One region of the Methylosinus sp. LW3 genome, then DNA from elsewhere that is predicted to be linked to it. Evidence: predicted binding sites of a transcription regulator. Region 1 holds the regulator's gene; each other region holds the start of a gene.
The links. The regulator LexA, encoded in region 1, represses DNA repair genes until DNA is damaged. The targets are predictions, from matches to a motif close to TGTTCNNNNTGTGTTCNG.

Region 1 (4,182 bases):
CCGGCAAGGATTCGACGCGGGAGATGACTCTGGAGGCGCTCGGCCTCGTCAACCGCCTGCTCTATGAAGACAAAGTGACGTTCACCGGCGCGCATTACGAGGCCAATGGCCTCAGCCTCACGCCGCGCCCGCTGCAAAAGCCCATCCCCACCTATCTCGCCACCACCACGCCGGGGGCGATTCGCTACGCCGCGCGCAATGGCCATGGCGTGATGGCCGGCCCGCCTTTCCCCATAGAACAGATCAAGGAGACCTTGCGCATCTATCGCGAGGCCGCGGGACCGGAGGGCGATCCGCGCTTCACCATGGCGCGCTTCTATTTCGCCGCGCCGCGCCGCGAGCAGGCGCTGGCCGAGGCTGTTCCCTTCCTCTCCCGCTTCGCCGAGCGCATGCGCGGCAATTTCGCCCGCCAGGACGGCGCGGCGCCGGCCTCGCTGACCGAGGAAGGGCTGCTGCAACGCTCGCTGATCGGCGATTTCGACGAAGTGGCGGAGAAGATCGCCGCCTATCGCGAGGAGACCGACGCGCGGGCGATATTGCTGAAGCCGATCTCACGGGATGCGGAGAAGAACTTGCGCTCGCTAGAGGATTTCGCGCGGCATGTGCGGCCGATGCTGGGGGTGGAGGCGGCGGCGGCGCAGTAGAGGGGCGGAACCGTAGGATCGTAGCCTGTGTGAGCGACTCTTCGAATCAAGCAAGAACTCTGCTATTCTTAGCGAATGGAAACTAGAGAATCTGAGCCCGCAACGGCGTCACATCAACGGATAGTTGATGTTATAATAAATGCCGGTTCGCAAATTTGGCCCTTTGCAACCTCGTTGCCGGCCCTCGTTTCCGCCTACTGGGAAGGGTTGCCTATCGCGGCGACCGTCGTTCTCCTAGCCGCTGCCGTGGCATCCGGGTATCTAGTTTTTCTTGCTCGAAATGACATGAAGGGGCGTCTGATATGGTTCGTGGCTGGCGCCGTCTTTTCCGCAATAATTCTTGGCATTTTTCAGCTAAATAAAGATAGGTTTTTCTTATCGAATATTGACCGAGAAGTTTTTGACACGGCTAAAGAGTTTGGGGGAAAATTATCGGTTGAGCATTGGGCTGTTCAGAAGAGTGATGTGGCGTCGCAGACCCATTTTGACAGTGGGGCTACTATTTTATTTTTTAGCTCACGATCTGATCTTTATGTATTGTTATCAACAAACGAGGCTTTTATGTTCCCGCCAGCAGAAGTTGTAGTCGAGAAAGAGTGGTTCGATGAGGCGTATGTGAGACAACAACTAGGGGTCCCGCCAAACAAAGTTTCTCCTCGCGGAGGGGTAGCAAAATACTGGCATGAAATTAACAAGCGTGTGCCTGGAGGCGTGCAATTGGGTTGGCCTGATTGGTTTTGTGATACCGACAAGTTTAGCGTCATCTCAAAGGGGTATGAAAACGGGGTGATTGCGGGGCCATTCCGTTCTTCGGGACGGGACAATGTTAATGACCGAGGGCAGTGGTTTGTCATTAACAGTCGGGATAAATCGCTTGAATGGCGTTCTCAGCGAGCCCGAATAGATTTGGATCACGATGTTTCTGACTGGAAATGCATTCATGCTCCCTGACCAAGGACCGCCGAAGAGTCTCCCTTGCGGAACGCACCGAGAACGCCTATCCTCCCGTTCATGATTTGTTTATGAACCCGCGCCATCATGGCTAGGTTCGGACGTGGCGCGACGCGGGCGGGCGGCGCCGGGGGGCTTCCATGCTGACCAAGAAACAGAGCGATCTGCTGCGCTTCATCCATGAGCGCCTGAAGGAGACCGGCGTGCCGCCCTCCTTCGACGAGATGAAGGACGCGCTCGATCTGCGCTCCAAATCCGGCATTCACAGGCTCATTCTCGCGCTCGAGGAGCGCGGCTTCATCCGCCGTCTGCCCAATCGCGCCCGCGCGCTCGAGGTGCTGCGCCTGCCCGAATCGGCGACGCCCCGCGTCGCCGCGCGCGGCGGCAAATTCTCGCCCTCGGTCATAGAGGGCGCGCTCGGCCGCGTGCGGCCCGTTCCGGCCGGCGAGCCCGAGTCCGATCAGCAGGTGGCGATTCCGGTCATGGGCCGCATCGCCGCCGGCACGCCCATCTCCGCGCTGCAGAATCGCAGCCACACCATCAGCCTGCCGCCGGATATGCTCGGCGGCGGCGAGCATTTCGCGCTCGAGGTGCGTGGCGATTCGATGATCGAGGCCGGCATTCTCGACGGCGACGTCGTCGTGGTGCGCAAGCAGGACAGCGCCGACACCGGCGATATCGTCGTCGCCCTCATCGACGACGAGGAGGCGACATTGAAGCGCCTGCGCAAGCGTGGCGCGTCAATAGCGCTCGAGGCCGCCAATCCGGCCTATGAGACGCGCATTTTCGGGCCGGATCGCGTCCGCATCCAAGGCCGTCTGGTCAGCCTTCTGCGCAAATACTGAGGGCCTCGCGCCGCCACGATCTCGCCGCCCTTTGCCGCCATGGTCCGGCCTCGCGCGCTTTTGGCGCGCGGGCCTTTTCGCGTAGCGGCAGAGCGATAAAGGCATGTTGTTCTCGTCTCGCGCCCTCGCCGAGGGCGCGCGCTGCATCGCCAGCGGCCCGCGGCCGCCCGCTTTTTTCTACATGGACGATGGAATGTCGCACTCGACCGGCCCGATGCGCGAAATCGAAGGATCCAAGCCCTTGGGCCAAAGCCGCCGCCTGCCTTTCCCGCGCCTCTCGCGCCGCTGGCTGATCGCTCTCGGCGCCGTCGCCGCAGTGGCGCTCGGCGCGGCGCTCGCGCCTTGGACCTTCTCGACCAATGCGCTGCTCGAGGAGATTTCGGGCCAGCTCAACGCCTCATCCGGCCTGTTCATCGCCGCCAAAGGCCGCTCGACCTTCTCGCTGCTGCCGCGCCCGCACATCACCATAGACAGCATCGCCTTCGCCGATCCCACCGCCGCGCTGACCATCGAGGCGGAGAGGCTGCACGGCAATGTGCTGCTGCTGCCGCTGCTGGCCGGCCGTTTGGAAATCGCCGATATCGAGCTCATCCGCCCCGCCATAGAGGTCGATCTCGATCGCAAGCCGATGAGCACGTCCGGCGCAGCTGTGCGCGCCGCGGCGGCGCGGCCCTCGACGCCGGCGGCCGAGAAGGCCGATCGCGCCCGGCTCGGCGGCGTCTCCATCGTCTCCGGCGTCGCAAGGCTCAAATATTCGGGCGGCGAGGAAACGCTGCAGGACATTGACGCGACGCTCGATTGGCGCACCGTCGGCTCGCCGGCGACGCTCGACGCCGCTTTCTCCTGGGGCGGCGAGCGGCCGCGCGCCATGCTCTGGGTGCTGAAGCCCGGCGCGCTGCTGCGCGGCGAGCAGACGCCGGTCACTGTGCGGCTCGATTCGGACAGCGTGCGGCTGGAGGCGGAAGGCTTCGGCCAGATCGGCGCCAAGCCGCGCTATATGGGGCGGCTCAACGCCTCTTCGCCCTCGCTGCGCCATGCGCTCGGCCTCGCCAAGGTGAGCGCGCCGCTGCCCGGCGCCTTCGAGAATGTGCAGCTCTCCGCCAAGGCCAGCGTCGGCCTGCGCGATTTTCAGCTGACCGATGTGAAGCTCTCGGCCGACGACAATGAGTTCGAGGGCACATTCGCGCTGCGGCACGAGGGCGAAAAGCCCATCGTCCATGCGACTCTCGCCAGCAATTTCGTGTCGCTGAAGCCGATGATCGCCGATCTGCCGCCGCTCTCCGGCGCCGACGGCCAATGGAGCCGCGACGCTTTCGTCCTGCCGAATATTCAGGACGCCGATGTCGATCTGCGCCTTTCGGCGACGCGCGCCCGCATATTGCGGCTGAATCTCGAGGACGCCGCTCTATCGCTGCTGCTGCGCGGCGGAAGGCTCGAGCTCTCGCTCGCCGAGGCGCAGGCCTATAAGGGGACGGTGAAGGGCCGCGCCACTTTCGCCGCCAATGCGGCGGGCGCGCTGGAGTTTCACGGCAATGCGCAGCTGACCGGGGTCGACGCCGGCGCGCTCGCCTGGGACCTCGCCGCACGGCCCGATCTCGGCGGCGCGCTGGACGCCAATTTCACGCTCGACGCCACTGGCGACAGCGTCGCGCAGATCACGCGCGATCTCGACGGCCGCGCCAGCCTCACGCTGAGCGAGGGCGAGGTCGGCGGCATAGATCTCGAGCGCGCGCTGCGCCGCG
Region 2 (4,182 bases), on a different contig from region 1:
CGGCCGCGCCGATAGGCTCCGCGAAATTGCGCTTCACCTCGATCAGCTCGCCCGGTCGGATCGGCTCGATCGGCTCGCTGAGAATTCCGAGGGCCTGATCGATGCGGCGGCCGAGCTGCGGCCCGAAACGCAGAGTGAGCGGCGCGCGCGGTTGCGCGAGGAGATCGCCGATCCGCTCGAAGCCGAGAACATGGAGCGCGGCGACCATGTCGGCAGGCAGGCGAAGCGCGGTGAGCGGAAGGCCCGTCAGCACGGAACCGCAATGACCGAGCGGCGCGATCAGCACGGGCCGCGCGGCGTAGCGAGCCAAGGCGTGCGCCGCGCCCCAGCTGTCGGCGATCGCAGCACGCGCACGCACGCCGGACGATGAAAGCCTGTCGATCAGGCCGGCGAGCATGGTCTCTTCGCCGCCGTGAAGATGATCGGCGCCGGTGGAGTCGATCACCAAGCCGTCCGGGGGATCGGCCGCGACGATAGGCGCGTAGCGTCGGAGCGCCCACAGTGCGAGACGGTCGAGACCCTGGGCGTCTGCCGCGGGGTCGTGATCTCGAACGACGAGGCCCTGCACGAGAATCCGCGCCTTGGCGGCCGGCATTCCGACGCGCGCGCCCGAGGCCACGGCTGCCGCGTCCGCAGCCTGCACCACCTGCCTCCTCCCGTCGTGACCGATCAGGACGAGCGGCGTCTCAGCCGGCGGCGCCGCGCCGCCCGCCTGCCGTCGAAGCCGGTCTGTGGGCCAGCTCGGCAGGAACAGCGAGACGACCCGAACCATCACACGCCTCCACCTCGAAATCCGCGCTTTCACCGGCGCGGACGCGGATCAGCTCCAGGAGCCAACGGTGGCGGCCGACGCCGGGGACCGGCAGAGCCGCCGAGGGCATGACCGAGACGCGCCATCGGGTCGCCGCGGCAGTCGGCTGACCGAAGTCGACGGCTTCGGATTGCCGGCGCCAGCGCCGCAACGCGAGCCCGATCGAGCCGCTTCCCTCGGCGCAGAGCTGGAGACGCCGGGACGCGGTCATGTCGAGACGCGCGACTTCTCCGACGACCGCGCCGAGACCGCCGTGCCGCAAGCCTTCCTCGACACATGCGAGCACTGTCTTGTCGTTGCCGGCCTCGACATAGATCACGCGATCGGGCGCTAAGCCCGCCTGCGCCAGCGCCGGGGCGAAGAGGTCGGATCGCGTGATGACCCAGAGAACCTTGCCTTTCGTGCGGGTCGCGATCCCGGCGGCGAACAGCGCCGCGGCCGCGCCGTCCACGGCGCCATTGCCGCCGCCAGCGACCTCATGGAGCGCGCCGAGGGGGAGACCACCGCCCGGAAGACGCGCGTCGATGTCGGCGATTCCGAACGGAAGGACCGATTTGACGCGCCGGGCTCGGCCTTCGATCTTCTCGATCTGCGCGCGCAACGACTCTATGGCGGGCTCGTGCCGCAATCGCCTTCTCGACCTCTGGGTGTGGGTTCAACGTCATGTTCCCTAAATGTTCTCCCCTTCGAGGTCGGGAGTCAAGAGGACGGGGTTGCGGATATTTCTCTGCGAGGAAGGCCGCGCGAACGCTTCGTGGCGCCTCGAGCAATTTCGAGGCGCCGCAGCTTCGATTTTCGTGATACGCCGCCATTGCGAACAAAACAAGAATCATGGTTCAGTCCGCTGGCCCGCTCACCCTGCCGATTCGCCCATGACCGCCGTCGCCTATCTCGAAAAGCTCAACGCCGAACAGCGCCGCGCCGTCGAGCACGGCCTTGCTGACGGCTCGTCGGCCTCCGCCGGCGGCCCGCTGCTCATCATCGCGGGCGCAGGCTCCGGAAAGACGAACACGCTCGCCCATCGGGTCGCGCATCTCATCGTCCGGGGAGCCGATCCGCAGCGCATGTTGCTGATGACCTTCTCCCGCCGCGCCGCCGCCGAGATGACGCGGCGGGTCGAACGCATTTGCGCCGAGGCGCTGGGCGCCAAAGGCGGCGGCGACGTGCTCGCCTGGGCCGGCACGTTTCACGCGATCGGCGCCAGGCTGCTGCACGAATATGCCGGCGCCATCGGCCTCGATCCCGCCTTCACCATCCATGATCGCGAAGACTCCGCCGATCTGATGAATCTCATCCGCCACGAGCTCGGATTCTCGAAGACCGAGAGCCGCTTCCCTGCCAAAGGCACATGCCTTTCGATCTACTCCCGCGCCGTGAACGCCGAAATCCCGCTCGAGCAGGCGCTGCTCGGCGCCTTCCCTTGGTGCGCCCGCTGGCATGACGAGCTGCGCCGATTGTTCGGCGCCTATGTCGAGGCGAAGCAGGTGCAGAATGTGCTCGATTACGACGATCTCCTGCTCTATTGGGCGCAGATGATGCAGGACGAAGCCCTCGCAGAGGAGATCGGCGGCCGCTTCGATCACATTCTCGTCGACGAATATCAGGACACCAATCGCCTCCAGGCCTCCATCCTGCTCGCCTTGAAGCCGAAGGGCCAGGGGCTCACCGTCGTCGGCGACGATGCGCAATCCATCTACTCCTTCCGCGCCGCCACTGTGCGCAACATTCTGGAATTTCCGAAGAGCTTCGCGCCGCCCGCGGAAATCGTCACGCTCGACCGCAATTATCGCTCGACCGAGCCGATCCTCGCCGCGGCCAATGCAGTGATCTCGCTCGCCGCCGAGCGCTACGCCAAGAACCTCTGGACAGAGCGCCGCTCCTCGGAGCGCCCGCAGCTCGTCACCGTGCGCGATGAGAGCGATCAGGCGCGTTTCATCGCCGAGCGCGTGCTGGAGGCGCGCGAAGCCGGCATGACGCTGAAGCAGCAGGCGGCGCTGTTCCGCGCCTCGCATCACAGCGCCATGTTGGAGCTGGAGCTCGCCCGCCGCAACATTCCCTTCGTGAAATTCGGCGGACTGAAATTCCTCGACAGCGCCCATGTGAAAGATGTGCTCGCTTTGCTGCGCTTCGCGCAGAACCCGCGCGATCGCGTCGCCGGCTTTCGCATTCTCCAAATCCTGCCCGGCGTCGGCCCCTCCTCCGCGCAGAAGATTCTCGACTTCCTCATCGAGCGCCCGGACCCGCTCGCCAGCCTCGCCGAGGCGCCGACGCCGCCGCGCGCCGGCGAGGAGTGGCGCGGCCTCGTCGCGACGCTGCAATTGCTCCATGCGAGAGAGGGCTGGCCGGCGGAAATGGAAGCGGCGCGCCGCTGGTATGAGCCGCATCTCGAGCGCCTGCACGAGGACGCGCCGTGCCGCCTCGCCGATCTCGTCCAGCTCGAGCAGATCGCCGCCTGCTATCCCTCGCGGGAGCGCTTTCTCACCGAGCTGACGCTCGACCCGCCGGATGCGACCAGCGACGAGGCCGGTCCGCCGCTGCGCGACGAGGATTATCTCATCCTCTCGACGATCCATTCCGCCAAAGGGCAGGAGTGGAAGTCGGTCTTCGTGCTGAACGCCGTCGACGGCTGCATCCCCTCCGATCTCGCGACGGGAACGGCGGCGGAGATAGAGGAGGAGCGCCGGCTGCTCTATGTCGCGATGACGCGGGCGAAGGACAGCCTGCGCCTGGTGACGCCGCAGCGATTTTTCACTCATGGCCAGCCGGCGCAGGGCGACCGGCACGTCTACGCCGCGCGCACGCGTTTCATTCCCGCGGAGCTGCTGCGGCATTTCGACTGCGCGAGCTGGCCGGCCGCGTCAGCGGTGGGCGAGCGTCTCATCGGGGGTGGGCTGCGGGTCGATGTGCGGGCGAAGATGCGGGGGATGTGGGGATGAATGATGAACCGACGAAGCCGAAGGTGAAATGCGTGGTCTATGCGGCGCGCCACCCGCTCCTGAATGAAGTTCGGTTCAGGGAATGACACAGCACGAAGGGAGCCAGAATACGTCTGTCTTTGACCCATAACTGCCATTCAACTAAAAGAGCTTTGCGCAGCCCTTCGATGACCAGAACCTGTGCGACGTGCCAGCTTAGGCTGAAAAGTAGCCATCGCCCAGGGGTTTGGAGCCACCACTCCTAATTAGCTCATGGAACTCCAGTCGGATATGAGGCGGCGGTGATCCAGGGGATTGCCAGAGACCGCCTGTCGAGCCATTCTGTGTAACAATTTTGGCATTCATCTAGGCGAAATTCGAATGCGAGGCGCTCATGGCCTGTATCCCTGTCAGTGTAATTCTCCCAGCCCCCATGGATAGTGCGTTTGGATTGAT
Region 3 (4,182 bases), 660 kb from region 1:
ACTGGAAGCCGCCGGCTATTCTCTGGTCGAGAAGCACGATTTCCTGCCGCGGCAATATTTCCTCGTCTATCAGAAGCGCGACTGATGGGCGCGCCTTTCGAGCCCGCCGCCGAGGGCCGCGCGCCCGGCGGCGAGCGGGGACGGCCGGAGCGCAAGCTGCTGGGCTTTTCCGGCGCGGTCGCGCTGGTCATCGCCAACACTGTCGGAACGGGGGTCTTCACGACCTCCGGCTTCGCTCTGGCGGATCTCGGAGAGCCGGCTTTCGTCATGCTCTCCTGGCTGATGGGCGGCGTCTATGCGCTCGCCGGCGTCGTGGTCTACTCCGATCTCGCCGCCAAATATCCCGAGTCGGGCGGCGAATACGTCTTCCTGCGAAATACTCTGCATCCTGCGCTGGGCTCTGTGGCGGGATGGATTTCCCTCGTCGCGGGATTCACCACGCCGATCGCCGCGGCCGCTCTCGGCGCGCAGCTCTATCTGGCGCGCGCCGGCGGTCCCGGCGCGGCGACGCCATGGGTCGCCACGCTCATCGTGATCTGCCTCGGCCTGCTCCACGCCGGCGCGCCCGCCAAGGGCGTCGCATTGCAAAATTTCGCGGTCCTGATCAAGGTCGGCGCGATCGTCGCGTTCATCGCTTTCGGCGCCCCCACGGCGGGCGCGGCGATCGCGGCCGCGCCGCCGCTTTCGCTCGAAGCCTTTCAGCCCCTGGCCTTCGCCGGATCGCTCGTGTGGATATCCTATGCCTATTCGGGCTGGAACGCCGCGGTCTATGTCACGGGAGATATCGCCGGCGGCGGCCGCACGGTGGAACGCGCGCTCTATTCGGGGACGCTTCTCGTCATCGGACTCTACCTCGGCGTGAGCGCGGTGATCCTCTATGGCGCGCCTCCGGGACAAATCCGCGGCGTCGCCGAATCCGGCGCGCTCGCGGCGTTGGCGATCGGCGGTCCGCGCGCGGAGCAGGCTTTGAGCGCGCTCATCGCGCTCGCGCTCGTCACCTCGGCGTCGTCCATGCTGCTGAGCGGACCGCGCGTCTATGCGAGAATGGCGCGGGACGGCGCGCTTCCGGCCGCATTCGGCCGACTGCATGGCGATCATCCGCGCTTTGCCATACTGGCGCAGACGGCGTTCAGCCTCATCGTCATTTGGAGCGCAGGACTTCGCGATCTCCTGGAATTCGCCGGCGTCACGCTGAGTCTTTCGGCAGGAGCTGTCGTCATCGGATGGCTTCGACAAGCGATGCGTCATGGCCTCGCGCCGGGGAAGCTTCCCGAGCTATGCGCCGCCATCGTGTTTCTGACGACGACGACAGGCATCATGATCTCCGCTCTGATGATGCGGCCGGCCTCGGCGATTGCCGCCGCCGTGCTGATCGGCGTCGGCCTTTTGGCTTATGCGCTGAGCCGTCCGAGGACGGCGAATTAGCCTGGGCGTGTTCTTCGCTGCGGTGAAGACGACAGGAGGCGGGGGGCGTTGCGCGTCACGGCGGGAGGTGCTAGAACAAAAAAAGAACATCGCGTGAATTGTGGACAAGGCGGCGGAACGTCTTCGCGCTCGCGCGTTTCGGACTAAGGTGCCGCGAGCATCATCAAGGCGGAGAGGATCATGGCGGGCAGCGTCAACAAGGTCATATTGGTCGGCAATCTCGGGCGTGACCCTGAAGTGCGCACGCTGCCCTCGGGCGACCGCGTCGTCTCTTTCTCCGTGGCGACGACGGAATCCTGGCGCGACCGCAACACAGGCGAGCGCAAGGACCGCACGGAGTGGCACAATGTGTCGATCTTCAACGAGAATTTGGGGAAGATCGCCGAGCAATATTGCCGCAAGGGCTCCAAGATCTATCTCGAGGGCCAGCTGCAGACGCGCGAATATCAGGACAAGGACGGCATTCAGCGCCGCGCGACCGATGTGGTGCTGCAGCGTTTCCGCGGCGAGCTGACTCTGCTCGACAGCAAGGGCGGCGGCCGCGGCGAGGGCGATTATGAAGGCGGCGGCGGCTCCTATCAGTCGAGCGGCGGCGGCTCCAGCTTCGGCCGCTCCTCGCCGATGGAACGCCCGCCCGCCGAGCGCTCCCCGGCGCCGGCCGGCGGCGGACGTTTGTCGGAGCAGCTCGACGACGATATTCCGTTCTGAGTCCGGAGGGAGATCGCGAGCCCTCGATGAAGGGCGGGGTCTGTTCCCTCCCCCGCGAAGCGGGGGAGGGCCGGGGAGGGGGCGCTCGAAATCTCTATGAGCTCCGCGAGCGCAGCCCATTCGTCCGGAACTCCCGCGACTGCGTCCGCGCGCCCTTCTGGCCTATGCGGCGGCCTTCGCCGCCCTTGCCGGTTCCAACCGGTTGCCAGCCCGGCACGAGATGATGCTTGCCGGGGCCGATGAGATCGGCGCGGCCCATGGCTTTCAGCGCCTCGCGCAGCACAGGCCAATTCTCGGGATCGTGATAGCGCAGAAAGGCCTTGTGCAGGCGGCGCTGGCGCAGGCCCTTCACGGCGTCGACCTTTTCCGACGCGCCGCGGCGCACCGGCTTCAGCGGATTGAAGCCCGAATGATACATGGCCGTCGACAGCGCCATGGGCGATGGCAGATAGGTCTGCACCTGATCGGCGCGATAGCCGTTCTTTTTCAGCCACAGCGCCAGATTCAACATATCCTCGTCGCTCGTGCCCGGATGCGCGGCGATGAAATAGGGGATGAGGAAATATTGCTTCTTGGCCGCCTGCGCCGCCGCGTCGAACAGACGCTTGAAGCGGTCGTATGAGCCAATGCCGGGCTTCATCATCTTGGAGAGCGGGCCGCTCTCCGTATGTTCGGGCGCGATTTTGAGATAGCCGCCGACATGATGCTCGACCAGCTCGCGCACATAGGCCGGGCTCTTCACCGCGAGATCATAGCGCACGCCCGAGGCCACCATCACTTTCTTGACGCCGGGAATTGCGCGCGCCTTACGATAGAGCTGGATCAGCGAGTCGTGGCTGGTCTCGAGATTCTTGCAAATATCCGGATAGACGCAGGAGGGCCGCCGGCACAGCGCCTCGGTCTCGCGATCCTTGCAGGCGAGGCGATACATATTCGCCGTCGGCCCGCCAATGTCGGAGATGATGCCGGTGAAACCTTCGGTCTTGTCGCGGATCGTCTCGATCTCTTTGAGGATCGAGCCTTCCGAGCGCGATTGAATGATGCGCCCCTCATGCTCGGTGATGGAGCAGAAGGAGCAGCCGCCGAAGCAGCCGCGCATGATCGTCACCGAATGACGGATCATCTCCCATGCAGGGATAGGCTGCGTGTAGGACGGATGCGGCGCGCGCGCAAAGGGCAGATCATAGACGCCATCCATCTCCGCCATGGTCAGCGGAATGGGCGGCGCGGTGAGCCAAATATCGCGCGTTCCATGACGCTGCGTCAGCGGCCGCGCATTGCCCGGATTGCTCTCCCGATGCAGCACGCGCGAGGCGCGGGCGTAGGATTCGGGGTCATTGGCGACCTGCTCGAAAGCGGGCAGGCGTATGACGACAGTCTCGCTCTGCGCGTCCTTGCGCATGCGGCCTTCGTCGGGCTCGTCAATGTCCTCGGCCGAGGCCTCGATCCAGTCCTCGGGCGTCGCGTCGCGCGTGAAGGCGACGCCGCGGATATCGGAGAAATCCTGCGCCATGCCGCGCTTGGCGATGCGATGCGCGACCTCGACCAGCGCGCGCTCGGCATTGCCATAGAGCAGCAGATCGGCCTTGGCGTCGAAGAGAATGGAGCGGCGGACCTTGTCGGACCAATAGTCGTAATGGGCGATGCGCCGCAGCGACGCCTCTATGCCGCCGAGCAATATAGGCGCATCGGGGAAAGCCTCGCGGCAACGCTGGGCGTAGACGATGACGGCGCGATCCGGCCTTTTGCCGCCTTCGCCGCCGGGCGTGTAGGAATCATTGTGCCGCAGCCGCCGGTCGGAGGTGTAGCGGTTCACCATCGAATCCATATTGCCGCTGGTGACGCCGAAGAAGAGATTGGGCTTGCCGAGCGCGCGGAAGGCGGAGGCGTCGCGCCAATCCGGCTGCGCGATAATGCCGACGCGAAAGCCCTGCGCCTCCAAGAGGCGGCCGATGATGGCCATGCCGAAGCTCGGATGGTCGATATAGGCGTCGCCGGTGACGAGGATGATGTCGCAGCTGTCCCAGCCGAGCGTCTCCATTTCGGCGC

Region 2: METLW3_RS0122770 (ImuA family protein) is a predicted target of LexA. The motif match lies at 1,476-1,493, and genes of this name have one in related genera.
Region 3: ssb (single-stranded DNA-binding protein) is a predicted target of LexA. The motif match lies at 1,497-1,514, and genes of this name have one in related genera.

What each region holds. Positions count from the first base shown of each region.
Region 1 is NZ_AZUO01000001.1:1,098,377-1,102,558, forward strand. Features, by position in the region: gene METLW3_RS0105410 (LLM class flavin-dependent oxidoreductase) at 1-644, shown strand, start outside; gene METLW3_RS28115 (hypothetical protein) at 930-1,595, shown strand; gene lexA (transcriptional repressor LexA) at 1,736-2,440, shown strand; gene METLW3_RS0105420 (AsmA family protein) at 2,544-4,182, shown strand, end outside.
Region 2 is NZ_AZUO01000003.1:276,775-280,956, reverse strand. Features, by position in the region: gene METLW3_RS0122775 (DNA polymerase Y family protein) at 1-772, opposite strand, end outside; gene METLW3_RS0122770 (ImuA family protein) at 687-1,439, opposite strand; gene METLW3_RS0122765 (ATP-dependent helicase) at 1,684-3,747, shown strand; gene METLW3_RS0122760 (hypothetical protein) at 4,121-4,182, shown strand, end outside.
Region 3 is NZ_AZUO01000001.1:1,753,732-1,757,913, forward strand. Features, by position in the region: gene METLW3_RS0108885 (class I SAM-dependent methyltransferase) at 1-85, shown strand, start outside; gene METLW3_RS0108890 (amino acid permease) at 85-1,425, shown strand; gene ssb (single-stranded DNA-binding protein) at 1,606-2,133, shown strand; gene METLW3_RS0108900 (YgiQ family radical SAM protein) at 2,228-4,182, opposite strand, start outside.